Linked DNA regions of Rheinheimera salexigens. The main gene of each other region encodes a partner of the protein of the gene in region 2 in a complex. Links are inferred from orthologs where the notes say so. Each region holds a gene or a part of one and is shown on either strand. Other genes may lie near its edges.

Region 1 (3,907 bases), 1.4 Mb from region 2 along the record:
CACCGTTAGGGGATGTGATCATACCGAAATCGTTGCGAAAACCAACGTTTTTTATAACCCCTGCGTAAACCAAACGCCATTTGCCTGAGATAATGTTGCGTAATCTATTATCAAAGCGGCAAAACATGAGTTCCAGTTAACCAGAGCTTATAAAAGATTTGCTATAACGCAGCGCTGTAAGGCGATGTGTATCAGATATAGAAAGAAAACAGTAATAACTGTAACTCATTTTTACAGTGACAATTTGATTTCCACAGACATTCCAGTCGTGAGACTGCAAAAATTAGTGTTTGCAAAACATCTGAACACGCGGTGCCCTTTGGGTTGCGTTGTGGCTGCATAGATACGAGTCAGCTACGATGAAAAGAATGTTAATAAACGCTACGCAGGAAGAAGAAATTCGCGTGGCTCTGGTCGATGGCCAGAAACTATATGATTTAGATATTGAAAGCCCAGGTCACGAGCAAAAAAAAGCCAATATTTACAAAGGTAAAATTACCCGCGTAGAGCCTAGCTTAGAAGCCGCTTTTGTTGATTATGGTGCCGATCGCCATGGTTTTTTACCACTAAAAGAAATTTCTCGCGACTACTTCCCTGCTAATTACTCCTTCGACGGTAGACCCAATATCAAAGAAGTGGTTAAAGAAGGTCAAGAAGTTATCATTCAAATTGATAAAGAAGAACGTGGCCAAAAAGGCGCGGCTTTAACTACTTTTATCAGTTTGGCGGGTTCTTATTTAGTTTTAATGCCTAACAATCCTCGTGCTGGTGGTATTTCTCGTCGCATTGAAGGTGATGAGCGCCAAGAATTAAAAGATTCGTTAAACCAGTTAGAAATGCCTGATGGCATGGGCTTAATTGTCCGTACTGCAGGTGTTGGTAAGTCGTTTGAAGAATTAGACTACGATTTAAAAGCCTTATTAAAACATTGGTCTGCTATTACTGAAGAAGCTAAAAAACGCCCTAGCCCATTCTTAATCCACCAAGAAAGTAATGTGGTGTTCCGCGCTATACGTGATTATCTGCGCCGCGATGTTGGTGAGATTTTAATTGATAATCCTGAAGTTTTTGAAGAAGCAAAAATTTATATTCAACAATTCCGCCCTGACTTTGCTCATCGCGTTAAATTGTATCAGGGCGAAGTGCCATTATTTATGCACTTCCAAATTGAAACTCAAATTGAATCAGCCTTCCGCCGTGAAGTGCGCTTACCTTCAGGTGGCTCTGTCGTTATAGACAGTACTGAAGCCTTAACGGCTATTGATATTAACTCATCAAAAGCAACCAAAGGTAGTGATATAGAAGAAACTGCTTTTAATACTAACTTAGAAGCGGCTGATGAAATTTCCCGTCAATTGCGTTTACGCGACTTAGGCGGCTTAATCGTTATCGACTTTATTGATATGACGCCAGTGCGCCATCAACGTGAAGTTGAAAACCGTTTAAAAGATGCGGTAAAACAAGACCGTGCTCGGGTACAAATTGGTCGTATTTCGCGCTTTGGTTTATTAGAAATGTCACGCCAACGTTTACGCCCATCTTTGGGTGATTCGGCGACTCACGTCTGCCCTCGCTGCCATGGTCGTGGCACTATTCGTAGTACAGAATCATCTGCTTTATCCATTTTACGCTTAATTGAAGAAGAATCGATTAAAGATAATACCAGTCAAATTCACGCTCAAGTACCTGTTGCTGTTGCCACTTATTTAATGAATGAAAAGCGCGGAGCAGTACGCCGGATTGAAGAACGTCAGGGTATTCGGGTATTTGTTATCCCAAATCAGCATTTAGAAACGCCTAATCATGAAGTTATCCGTATTCGTATTGATGAAGAAATCGAAGACGTAAGCTACAACATGGTTAAAGCACCTGAGTTAACCTCTGATTTATATCAACCTGCTTCAGATACTATTAAAGAAAAACCGGCTATTTCAGCGATTAACATTGCTAATGGCAACCCACCGCCGGCAGCTAAAGTTGCGACACCGGCTGTAGTAGCGCAACCTGGTTTATGGCAGAAAGTATCAGCTTGGTTTGAAAAGCTATTTAATGGTGATGAGCCAGAGCAAGATACTAAAACTGCAATTAAACCGGTTAGAAACCGCCAGCAAGCTGATAAAACTCGCTCTGGTGGCCGTGAAAATGGCCGTGATGCTGCTAAAGACGGTTCTCGTGATGGCTCGCGTGACAACTCTCGTGACAACAATCGCCGCCGTAACAACAATAACAAGTCGCGTCGTCGTAATGAAAATGACGATAGCGCTACACCGGTAGTACAAAAAGAAGCACCTACTAATCAACGTACTGATCAGCGTGCTGAGCGTCAACCACGTCAACAACAAGAGTCGCGTGCGCCACGTAATACAACAGAAACTAAAGCTGCGATTGAAAAGCCGGTTGCAAAACAAGCTGAAGTTGCAGTAGAAACAGTTGCTACACCTGCAGCACCACAAAAAGTAGCAGAGCGTCGTCAACGTCGTAATGCCCGCAAATCTGTGCGTCTTGCTCAACCAGAAACCACAGCGGTGATCACACCTGTAGCAGCGCAAGCAGACACAGTCGCTAACGTGCCTAATGTTGAAGTAGCTGCTGAAAAAGTTGTTGAGAAAACTAACGCAACTGTAGTAGAGAAAAACTTAGCACCGACAGAAGTGAATGTTGAAGCTAAGCAACAACCCGTAGTGACTGAGCCAGTAGTGACTAAGCCAGTAGTGAATGACAAAGTTGCCCAGCCTGTTGCAGAGCAAGCAGATAGCAATACAACTGATGCTGAAGCCACAGACACCGCAACGGTGAAAACAGATGCTACCGCTAACGCTGACTCAACAGAACCACGTAGTCGTAATCGTCGTTCACCACGGCACTTACGTGCCGCTGGCCAAAAGCGTAAAAAAGAACAAGAGCAAAACGACGCTAGTGCAAATAACGCTGACTCAGCTGCAGATGTTACTGCTGACACTACTGTTTCAGCAGACGTGACGACTGAAGTGACAGCAAAAACTGACGTTAAAACTGTTACAACCAAAGCCGTCACAACAGGTAATGCTGCTGAGTTAACGGATAACAACAACGATAATGCAGCAGAAGAAACGGTGGATGCTAAAAAACCAGCAAAACCACGTACTCGTCGTAAAGCACCTGCAAAGCAAGAAGTTGTGGCCAATACTGAGGCTGCAGTAACTGCACCTGAAGTTAAAGCAAACGCTGAACCAGTAGCTAAAGCTGCGGAAGTCACTGCAGTTGCCACTAAAGCAACCAGTGCTGTTGAAACGAAAGTTGATACCAGTATTGATAACAAAGTGGATAAGAATGTCGTTGAACGTACAGTTGAGCGAGCAGTTGAAGCAAAAGCGCCATCAGTAACCACTGAGAGCCCTGTCGCTACTCAAGCCACTAAACCTGAAGTACCAGTTGCTAGCGATAAAGCCAAAGAAGTCGCCGTGAAAACTGATACTGTTGCACCTGTGGCGGACTCAGTTAAAAGTGCGCCAGCAACGAAAAGTCGCTATGCCCAAATGGTAGTCGCTACAATGACTAAAGCTACAGCCACAGAGCAAGCTGCAGCGCCAGAAACAACGGCTAACACCGCGGTTAAACCAGCTGTAGAACGCCCTGTTGTTGCAAGTTCACAACGCCAAGCTGGCTCAGCCTTTGCTCGCCAAGCGGTGACTGCACCAATGACCAAAGCCTCTACTAAAGACGAGTAATAAACACAGGCTAATACATATTAGCCTTGTTTTAACTTATTAAAATAGTAGAAACAAAAAAGCCAGTTGCATAACAACTGGCTTTTTTATGTCTGAATTTTAGTGTTAATTAGAACCGTAATTAACTAAGCCACTAGCAACTTAGAAATCGTATTTAGCACTAAACTGGACACGGTTCATATCACCATCAGCGCCCGCTT
Region 2 (8,143 bases):
TGGCAAGGCGATAAAGAAAACATCCAATTGGGCATTTTAAACCCAGTACAGCTGACTATTCCGCGTGGTCAACGCAAAAATCTTAAAGCAGATTTCACCTTGAATCAGCAACTATTGGCCCCCATTACTAAAGGCGAGCAAGTTGGCACCGTATTTTTAAAGCTGAACAATGAAGATGTTGCAACCTATCCGTTAGTGGCACTAGAAGATGTTGCTAAGGGTGGTTTCTTCAGCCGCATGGTTGATTATATTAAAATGCAGTTTTAATTAATCTGAGAAAACCGCTTCCGTTATTATCACGGCATAACGTGATAAATATGAATCCCGGCTTTAGCCGGGTTCTTTGTTATAATTAGGCTGTAAAGGGTTAAAGTTAATCCATTTTAAAGCACAGAGATTGTAAAATGAGTAAAATAGTTAAAGACACCAAATTTGATCAATATTTAGATTTTCCCTGCAACTTTAGTTTTAAAGTATTAGGCTTAGCAGATGAGCGTTTAGTTGATTTAGTGATGACAGTAATCCGTCAGCATACTGAAGCCGGTGATTATAGCCCAACCGTTAAGCCTAGCGCTAAAGGCAATTACCACTCAGTTGCAGTTAATGTCACCGTTACCAGTAAAGATCATATCGAATTACTGTATACCGAACTTGGCAAAATTGAGTTAGTTCGTTACGTTTTATAGATCACAGTCGGTTTACTGCTGTTCGTATTCAGGCCATAACACGGTATAATGCTGCCAGTTTTCAACGAACGGGTAAACCTTGTGCATAGCGATAGCATCTGTAATCAGTTAATCATTAGAGATCTAGGCATAGAATGCTATACCAATGTATGGCATGCCATGCAGGATTTTACTGATCAACGTGATGCCGCAACCTTAGACCAACTTTGGCTATTAGAGCATCAACCAATATTCACCCAAGGCCAAGCCGGAAAAGCAGAACATCTGTTGTTTACAGGCGATATCCCGGTAGTCAAAGTCGATAGAGGCGGTCAGGTTACTTATCATGGCCCGGGGCAATTGGTCGTCTATGTATTATTAGATCTAAAGCGACGTAAACTTGGTGTAAGACATCTGGTCACGCTGATAGAGCAAGTATTAGTAAGCCTACTGCAAAGCTATAATATTAATGCTTATGCAAAATCTGATGCTCCTGGCGTTTACGTTGATGAAGCAAAAGTAGCCTCTTTAGGGTTACGCGTCCGCAAAGGTTGCACCTTTCATGGTTTAGCACTAAACGTTAATATGGATTTAACGCCATTTACGCGCATTAATCCTTGCGGTTACGCTGGGATGCAAATGGTACAATGCAAAGATTTAAACGGCCCACAAACCGTTGCAGAAGCTAAACAACGAATAGTGCAGTGTTTCGAGCAACAACTGCAGGTAACTAAGCTGCACCACACAACAGGGTTGAATTGGCAAAATGACTAAAACAGCACGTATGGAACCAGGCGTTAAATTACGTGACGCCGCTAAAATGGCCTTGATCCCAGTCAAGGTATTGCCTACTGAGCCAGAAGAAATGCTGCGCAAACCAGCATGGCTAAAAATTAAATTACCCAAAAGCTCAGAGCGTATAGATCAAATTAAAGGCGCGATGCGCAAGCATGGGTTACATTCAGTGTGTGAAGAAGCCGCCTGCCCTAATTTAACCGAATGCTTTAATCACGGTACTGCCACCTTTATGATTTTAGGCGCTATTTGTACTCGACGTTGCCCATTTTGTGATGTCGCTCATGGTCGTCCATTACCGCCAAGTGCTGAAGAACCGGAAAAATTAGCCTTAACCATTCGTGATATGGCGCTTAAATATGTAGTCATTACTTCAGTAGACCGTGATGACTTACGCGATGGCGGTGCTAAACACTTTGCCGAATGTATCGCTGCTATTCGTAAATATAATCCAGAGATTAAAATTGAAGTTTTAGTACCTGATTTTCGTGGCAGAATGGACGCGGCGCTAGAAATTTTAGTGGATACGCCGCCAGATGTATTTAATCACAATTTAGAAACCGCTCCACGCTTGTATAAATTAGCACGGCCGGGAGCTGACTATAAATGGTCATTACAGTTATTACAGCGTTTTAAAGCCGCCCATCCAGGTATTGCCACTAAATCTGGATTAATGGTCGGTTTAGGTGAAACTACTGAAGAGCTAATCGAAGTTTTAAAAGACTTACGTCAACATGATGTAGATATGTTAACCATTGGCCAATATCTACAACCCAGTAAACACCACTTACCGGTTAAGCGTTATATGCCACCTGCAGAGTTTGACGAAATAAAGCGAATTGCTTATGAGTTAGGCTTTAAACATGTCGCGAGTGGTCCATTTGTGCGCTCTAGCTATCATGCAGATCGCCAAGCCGCGGGTGAAGAAATTATTAGTTACAGTACGCCATAATCTGCTAGTCAGAACAAGATGCTGCGCTTTAGCAATAAAGCGCTATGCTTATAACGATAAAACTAGGTAGCACTATGAAGAAACGCAAGTTTAGTAGAGTCAGCTTCCATGGTATCGCGCATCTTGATATGGCAAGTTACAGTTGCGCCACTGAAGTACTTAATCTGTCTTTAAAAGGAGCTTTAGTTAAAAAGCCAACCGACTGGCCTGTGGCGTTTCCGCATAAAATGCAGTTACGAATTGTCTTAAACGACTACCCTATCGAGCTAACTATGCAAGTTAGCGTTGCCCACCAGACCGATCAAGTCTTAGGTTTACATTGTGAGGCTATTGATATTGATAGTGCCAGCCACTTTCGCCGACTATTACAATTAAATTTAGGCGATGCTGATTTACTTGATCTTGAATTACAACAATTAATTGAGCAACAAGTTAGCTGATATACATAAGCTATAAACTTAAAGCCTGCTGGGCATCCGCATAGCCGCGCTTTGAGGCTTGTTGCATAAACTGTTGCCATAACGGCCAATCTTGCTGTTGCCGTGCAAGGTAAGCAAAGTAATATTGTACTGGCATAATCTGCTCAGGTTGTTGCAACACTTTGCGCGCTAGCTGTAAATACACCGCGGGCATCTTGGCTTCATAAAATTGCATTGGATTGATTGCTGCTACTATTCTATAAGCTTGAATCCCGACTGCATTACAACTCTCAACCGCTGTTAATTCAAGTTCACTCCCCTTTAGCTGCCAATGCTGTAGATAATATTCAACTTGATTATTTAACACAATATTAGGGTGGATTAGCTCGGCATGACAGACTTGCTCTGCGCTGCTAACAGCTAATTTATATTCATCAATAAAACCCAGTAAATGGAAAAATTCATGCTGGAATAAGGCTAAAGACGCATTGTCTGGTAGTTGAATAATACCGTTGTTATAACTGGCTTTACCGCGACCAGCTATTATTACAACTTGGCTAATATCAGCCTTTGCGACCAAAGGTTCTAACGCTTGGTATTGACAAGAAATACGGGTAGCAACTTGTTCGCTGCAGTTTAATTCGGTGCTATTAACATGCTTCAAAGCAGAATAGCATACCGCTAGCTGTGATAACTGCGGGTGCTGTTGCCATTGTTGCTGTAATAGCCGCCACTGCTGGACACCGGCCAATTGAGTGGCTACTGGCTGAATAGTAACTGCACAGCCATTAGGGCTGGTATAGCCAGCTACAGTTAGTACACTGGGGTTTGTAACAACACTTGGTTCAGACCAGAAACCTAATTGCTGCTGCTGAAGTTCGCTTACCGAACTCAGTTTAAGCTGTTTTGTGGCTACAGACTGTGCTAACCAATGCGCTGTGGCTAATTTACCTTCTAAGCGCTGCTGAAGCTGCAGTGCATGGGCTAAAGCCGCGACATCACCTAACCTAGCAGCCTGTTGCAACCACTTTAAAGCGGCCACTAACTCATTACTGGCTAATCGCTTTGCCGCTAATGTATTGGCTGCACTTGCATCAGTCTGAGCTTGTTGCATTAAATGATTGTCATTACTGCTGCTGTTGTCGGTAGGCTGACAGCCTAGCAACAGCAAAAAGACAAAAAAGCCAGTAAACTGGCTTTTTTTAGATAATATCAGCTTGGCTAAGTTAAAACTCGCCATCATATTCAGCTTGTTCAGGATCACCGCGCAGTCGAGATATTTCTACTCTGGCATAGCGATGTTCAACAAATTCAAACACGTTGGTTGCTAACACTTGCTTATAATAGCTTAGTGCTTGCTCATCGCGTTGTTGGCTGTGATGCCACTTTGCAAGATAAAAATACACTTCGCACAAGCGTTCAGCTAGCATCCGCTCTGATACTAAATCTTCAGCAACAGTATTGAGTAACTCTGCTTCTGTGATTTGGCCATTAAAGAACGCCACTAAATTTGTTGACCAATTAGCTGCATCAAGTTGTAAAGCTTGCTGTTGTAACGCTACGCTGGCTTGTTCAATTGAGACTGCTGATTGGGCTAAATATAACCACAACATCCGATAAGCATCATCGGATTTAAGTTGTAAAAAGGTTTCAAAGTCACTGATAGCAAGCTCACTTTTACCGGCATAATATAACGCAATACCACGATTTAAGTAGGCATACTCATGCTCTGGTGCCAGTTCTAATGCAGAATCAAAGGCTTCATAGGCTTGGTTATATTCACCGTTAACAGTATGGTGAATACCAACAAAATTATAAGCATCCGCTAAATCAGGCTTTAAACGCAAAGCGCGTAAAAAATCTAAGCGCGCTAATGAGCGCAAACCGACACTGTCATACATCACACCACGATCATAATACAGCTGAGCTATTTGCTCTTCTGTTAATTCTGCTCGGTGTAATATTTCAGTGAGTCGCGCTATAGCAAGCTCTGTACGGTATGAAACCGCCAGTGGCTCTGGGATTAACCAGCCTTGCGGCTCAGTTTGAGTCTGTGCACAACCGCCAAGCAAAGCGGCCAGCAGCGCCAACGGCGCTAACTGGCTAGTCATGCTATTAAGCTTTATCTTCAGCATTTGCAGTGTCTGCAGCTGGTTTCTCGCTCGCTTCTTTAATACTTAAACGAACACGGCCTTGCTTATCAACTTCTAGCACTTTAACTTTAATTTTTTGGCCAACCGTTAAATGCTCAGATACGTTGTTAACACGCTCATCAGAAATTTGTGAAATATGCACTAAGCCGTCTTTGCCAGGTAATACGTTAACAAAGGCGCCGAAATCAACGATACGAACAACTTCACCTTCGTAGATAGTACCCACTTCAATTTCAGCCGTAATAGCATTGATTTTATCAATAGCAATTTGAGCTGCTTTAGCGGTAGTCGCGGCAATTTTTATGCTGCCATCATCTTCAAGTTCAATTGTACAGCCTGACTCTTCAGTAATTTGACGAATAACAGCGCCGCCTTTACCGATAACTTCACGAATTTTTTCAGGGTTAATCTTCATAGTGTAAATACGCGGTGCATATTCAGACATTTCATCACGGTGACCACTGATAGCTTGGTCCATTACGTTTAGAATATGTAAGCGCGCTGCTTTTGCTTGTTTTAACGCAATTTGCATAATTTCTTGGGTAATACCATCAATCTTAATGTCCATTTGCAGGGCAGTAATACCTTCAGTAGTACCCGCCACTTTAAAGTCCATATCGCCTAAGTGATCTTCATCACCTAAGATATCAGACAGCACAACAAAATCTTCGCCTTCTTTGACTAAGCCCATAGCGATACCCGCTACTGAAGCTTTGATTGGTACACCTGCATCCATTAATGCTAAAGATGCACCACAAACTGACGCCATAGAGCTAGAGCCGTTTGATTCTGTAATTTCAGATACAACGCGGATAGTATATGGGAAATCATTAAATTCAGGCATTACTGCTTGCATACCGCGCTTAGCTAAACGACCGTGACCAATTTCACGACGCTTAGGTGAACCGATCATGCCCGTTTCACCCACGCTGTACGGAGGGAAGTTATAATGCAACATAAAGGTATCAGTTTTAGCACTTAATAAATCGTCAACTGTTTGTGCATCACGTGCAGTACCTAAAGTAGCCGTTACTAACGCTTGCGTTTCACCACGGGTAAATAATGATGAACCATGAGTACGTGGTAACACGCCAGTCATTACACTTAAACCACGAACCATTTCTGGGTCACGGCCATCGATGCGTGGCTCACCTTTAGTAATGCGAGTACGAACAACTTGGCTTTCTAAAGCATGAAAAATATCTGAAAACTCTTGGCCGTTTATGCTGTCGTCTGCTGCTAACTCTGCAGTCAATTTCTCTAATAGCGCGGCTTTAATTTCACCAATACGCTCATAGCGTTTAGCTTTTTCTGTAATAAGGTATGCATCACCAATGTCAGCACTGGCTAACTCAGCAACTTTAGCAATTAATGGCTGGTTTTTAGCAGGTGGCTGCCAATTCCAAGCTGGTTTAGCAGCATCTGCGGCTAATTCTTTGATGCAATTAATGGCAACTTGCATTTGCTCGTGGCCATACACTACCGCGCCTAACATAACATCTTCAGATAATACGTTAGCTTCTGATTCAACCATTAATACTGCACTAGAAGTACCAGCAACAATTAAATCTAGTTTGCTGCTTACTAACTCTTCTTCTGAAGGGTTAATCACATATTGATCATTGATATAACCAACACGGGCTGCGCCGACTGGACCTGCAAATGGTAAGCCTGAAATCGCTAACGCTGCTGAAGCGCCGATTAATGCAACGATATCTGGCTGAATTTCTGGTTGCACTGATACTACAGTTGCAACGATTTGTACTTCATTAAGAAAACCTTCAGGGAATAATGGACGCAATGGGCGGTCAATTAAACGCGCAGTTAAGGTTTCACCTTCAGATGGACGACCTTCACGTTTAAAGAAACCACCTGGAATACGACCAGCAGCATACATTTTTTCTTGATAATTCACCGTAAGCGGGAAGAAATTTTGACCAGGCTTAGGTTCTTTTCTACCAACAACCGTTACAAGTACAGAGGTATCACCCATACTGGCAAGCACTGCAGCATCAGCTTGGCGGGCAATTACGCCGGTTTCTAAAGTAAATGTATGTTGGCCGAATGGGAATGATTTTACGATTGGAGTCACGTTTTGTTTCCTTTGCTTAATCGCCTAATTGCGATGTCTTATTTTTCGTTTATTTCGTTACTAGTATACTCTGTAACCAATATTAAAAGATAGTTCCATTAAAACTAAACTTATTGACACATTATGATAAAAACTAATTTTTACGCATAAAAAAGGGGCTAAAAGCCCCTTTTTTATGCAAACTACTTATTAACGGCGTAAGCCTAAGCGTTTGATTAATGTCGCGTAGCGCTCTTGGTTTTTACCTTTTAAGTAATCCAATAATTTACGACGCTGACTTACCATGCGTAACAAGCCACGACGTGAATGGTGATCGTGTTTATGTTCAGCAAAGTGGCCTTGCAAATGGGTGATAGTTGCAGTTAATAAAGCAACCTGTACTTCAGGTGAACCAGTATCGCCTTCTTTAGTTGCGTAGTCTGCAACAACTTTTGCTTTTTCTGCAGCATTTAATGACATAGATAACTCCAAATGTGAGTGAATTAAAATAACTTGTCGCCGATCACTCATTCAGCAGACAATAATTAACCGCGGCATTTTACCAGTTGCAACAGCTTTTACAATGTTTTTTACTCTATAGCCGTATTCAATAGCCGACGAGAGCTTAACACTCCAGCATTAACTTGGCCAATACCTATAAATTCATGGTTTTGGCTATACAGTTTAATCGCTGCAATATCGGTTAAAGCGGTGGCATAGCTTTGACCATACTGTAATTGCTGCTGCTCAGCAGCCGTAACAGTTAGACTAGGCAATTCTACTATACCCGCATCCATAGGCAGTAGTAAGGCATCAACTACAGAGAAATCTTTACTATCATGACAGGGTAAAGTGTTTTCCTCTATAAATGGCACTGTCTGCGCTTGGCTAATATCGAATGGGCCAACTTGGGTTCGATGTAAAGCTGAGACATGGGCACCACAGCCTAATGCTTCGCCTAAGTCATCAATTAAGGTGCGAATATAAGTACCTTTACTGCAATGGACAATAAAACTAGCTTCTTGCGGCGTAAAATCAATTAATTCAAACCGATAAATCGTGATTGGCCGCGCTTCTCTTGGCACTGT

Evidence for each region. The genes of interacting proteins can lie anywhere in the genome.
Region 1: the proteins of pnp (region 2) and rne are in contact, whole or in part, in a cryo-EM structure (PDB 9QH0), measured with the Escherichia coli proteins. The link is inferred for Rheinheimera salexigens from one-to-one orthologs.

What each region holds. Positions count from the first base shown.
Region 1 is NZ_MKEK01000001.1:1,804,736-1,808,642, reverse strand. It holds rne (ribonuclease E), read left to right. Parts: upstream 1-359; coding sequence 360-3,707; downstream 3,708-3,907. Other genes in the region: BI198_RS08270 (DcaP family trimeric outer membrane transporter), read right to left, coding at 3,849-3,907. UniProt on the Escherichia coli protein: Endoribonuclease that plays a central role in RNA processing and decay. Required for the maturation of 5S and 16S rRNAs and the majority of tRNAs. Also involved in the degradation of most mRNAs.
Region 2 is NZ_MKEK01000001.1:3,156,673-3,164,815, forward strand. Bases 4,512-7,500 are described here. They hold pnp (polyribonucleotide nucleotidyltransferase), read right to left. Parts: upstream 7,077-7,500; coding sequence 4,947-7,076; downstream 4,512-4,946. Other genes in these bases: nlpI (lipoprotein NlpI), read right to left, coding at 4,512-4,942; rpsO (30S ribosomal protein S15), read right to left, coding at 7,266-7,500. Also shown: BI198_RS14545 (serine hydrolase), read left to right, coding at 1-267; DUF493 family protein YbeD, read left to right, coding at 405-686; lipoyl(octanoyl) transferase LipB, read left to right, coding at 768-1,439; lipA (lipoyl synthase), read left to right, coding at 1,432-2,412; BI198_RS14565 (PilZ domain-containing protein), read left to right, coding at 2,487-2,852; BI198_RS14570 (hypothetical protein), read right to left, coding at 2,863-4,071; more of nlpI, read right to left, coding at 4,058-4,511; more of rpsO, read right to left, coding at 7,501-7,535; tRNA pseudouridine(55) synthase TruB, read right to left, coding at 7,646-8,143. UniProt on the Escherichia coli protein: Involved in mRNA degradation. Catalyzes the phosphorolysis of single-stranded polyribonucleotides processively in the 3'- to 5'-direction. Also involved, along with RNase II, in tRNA processing.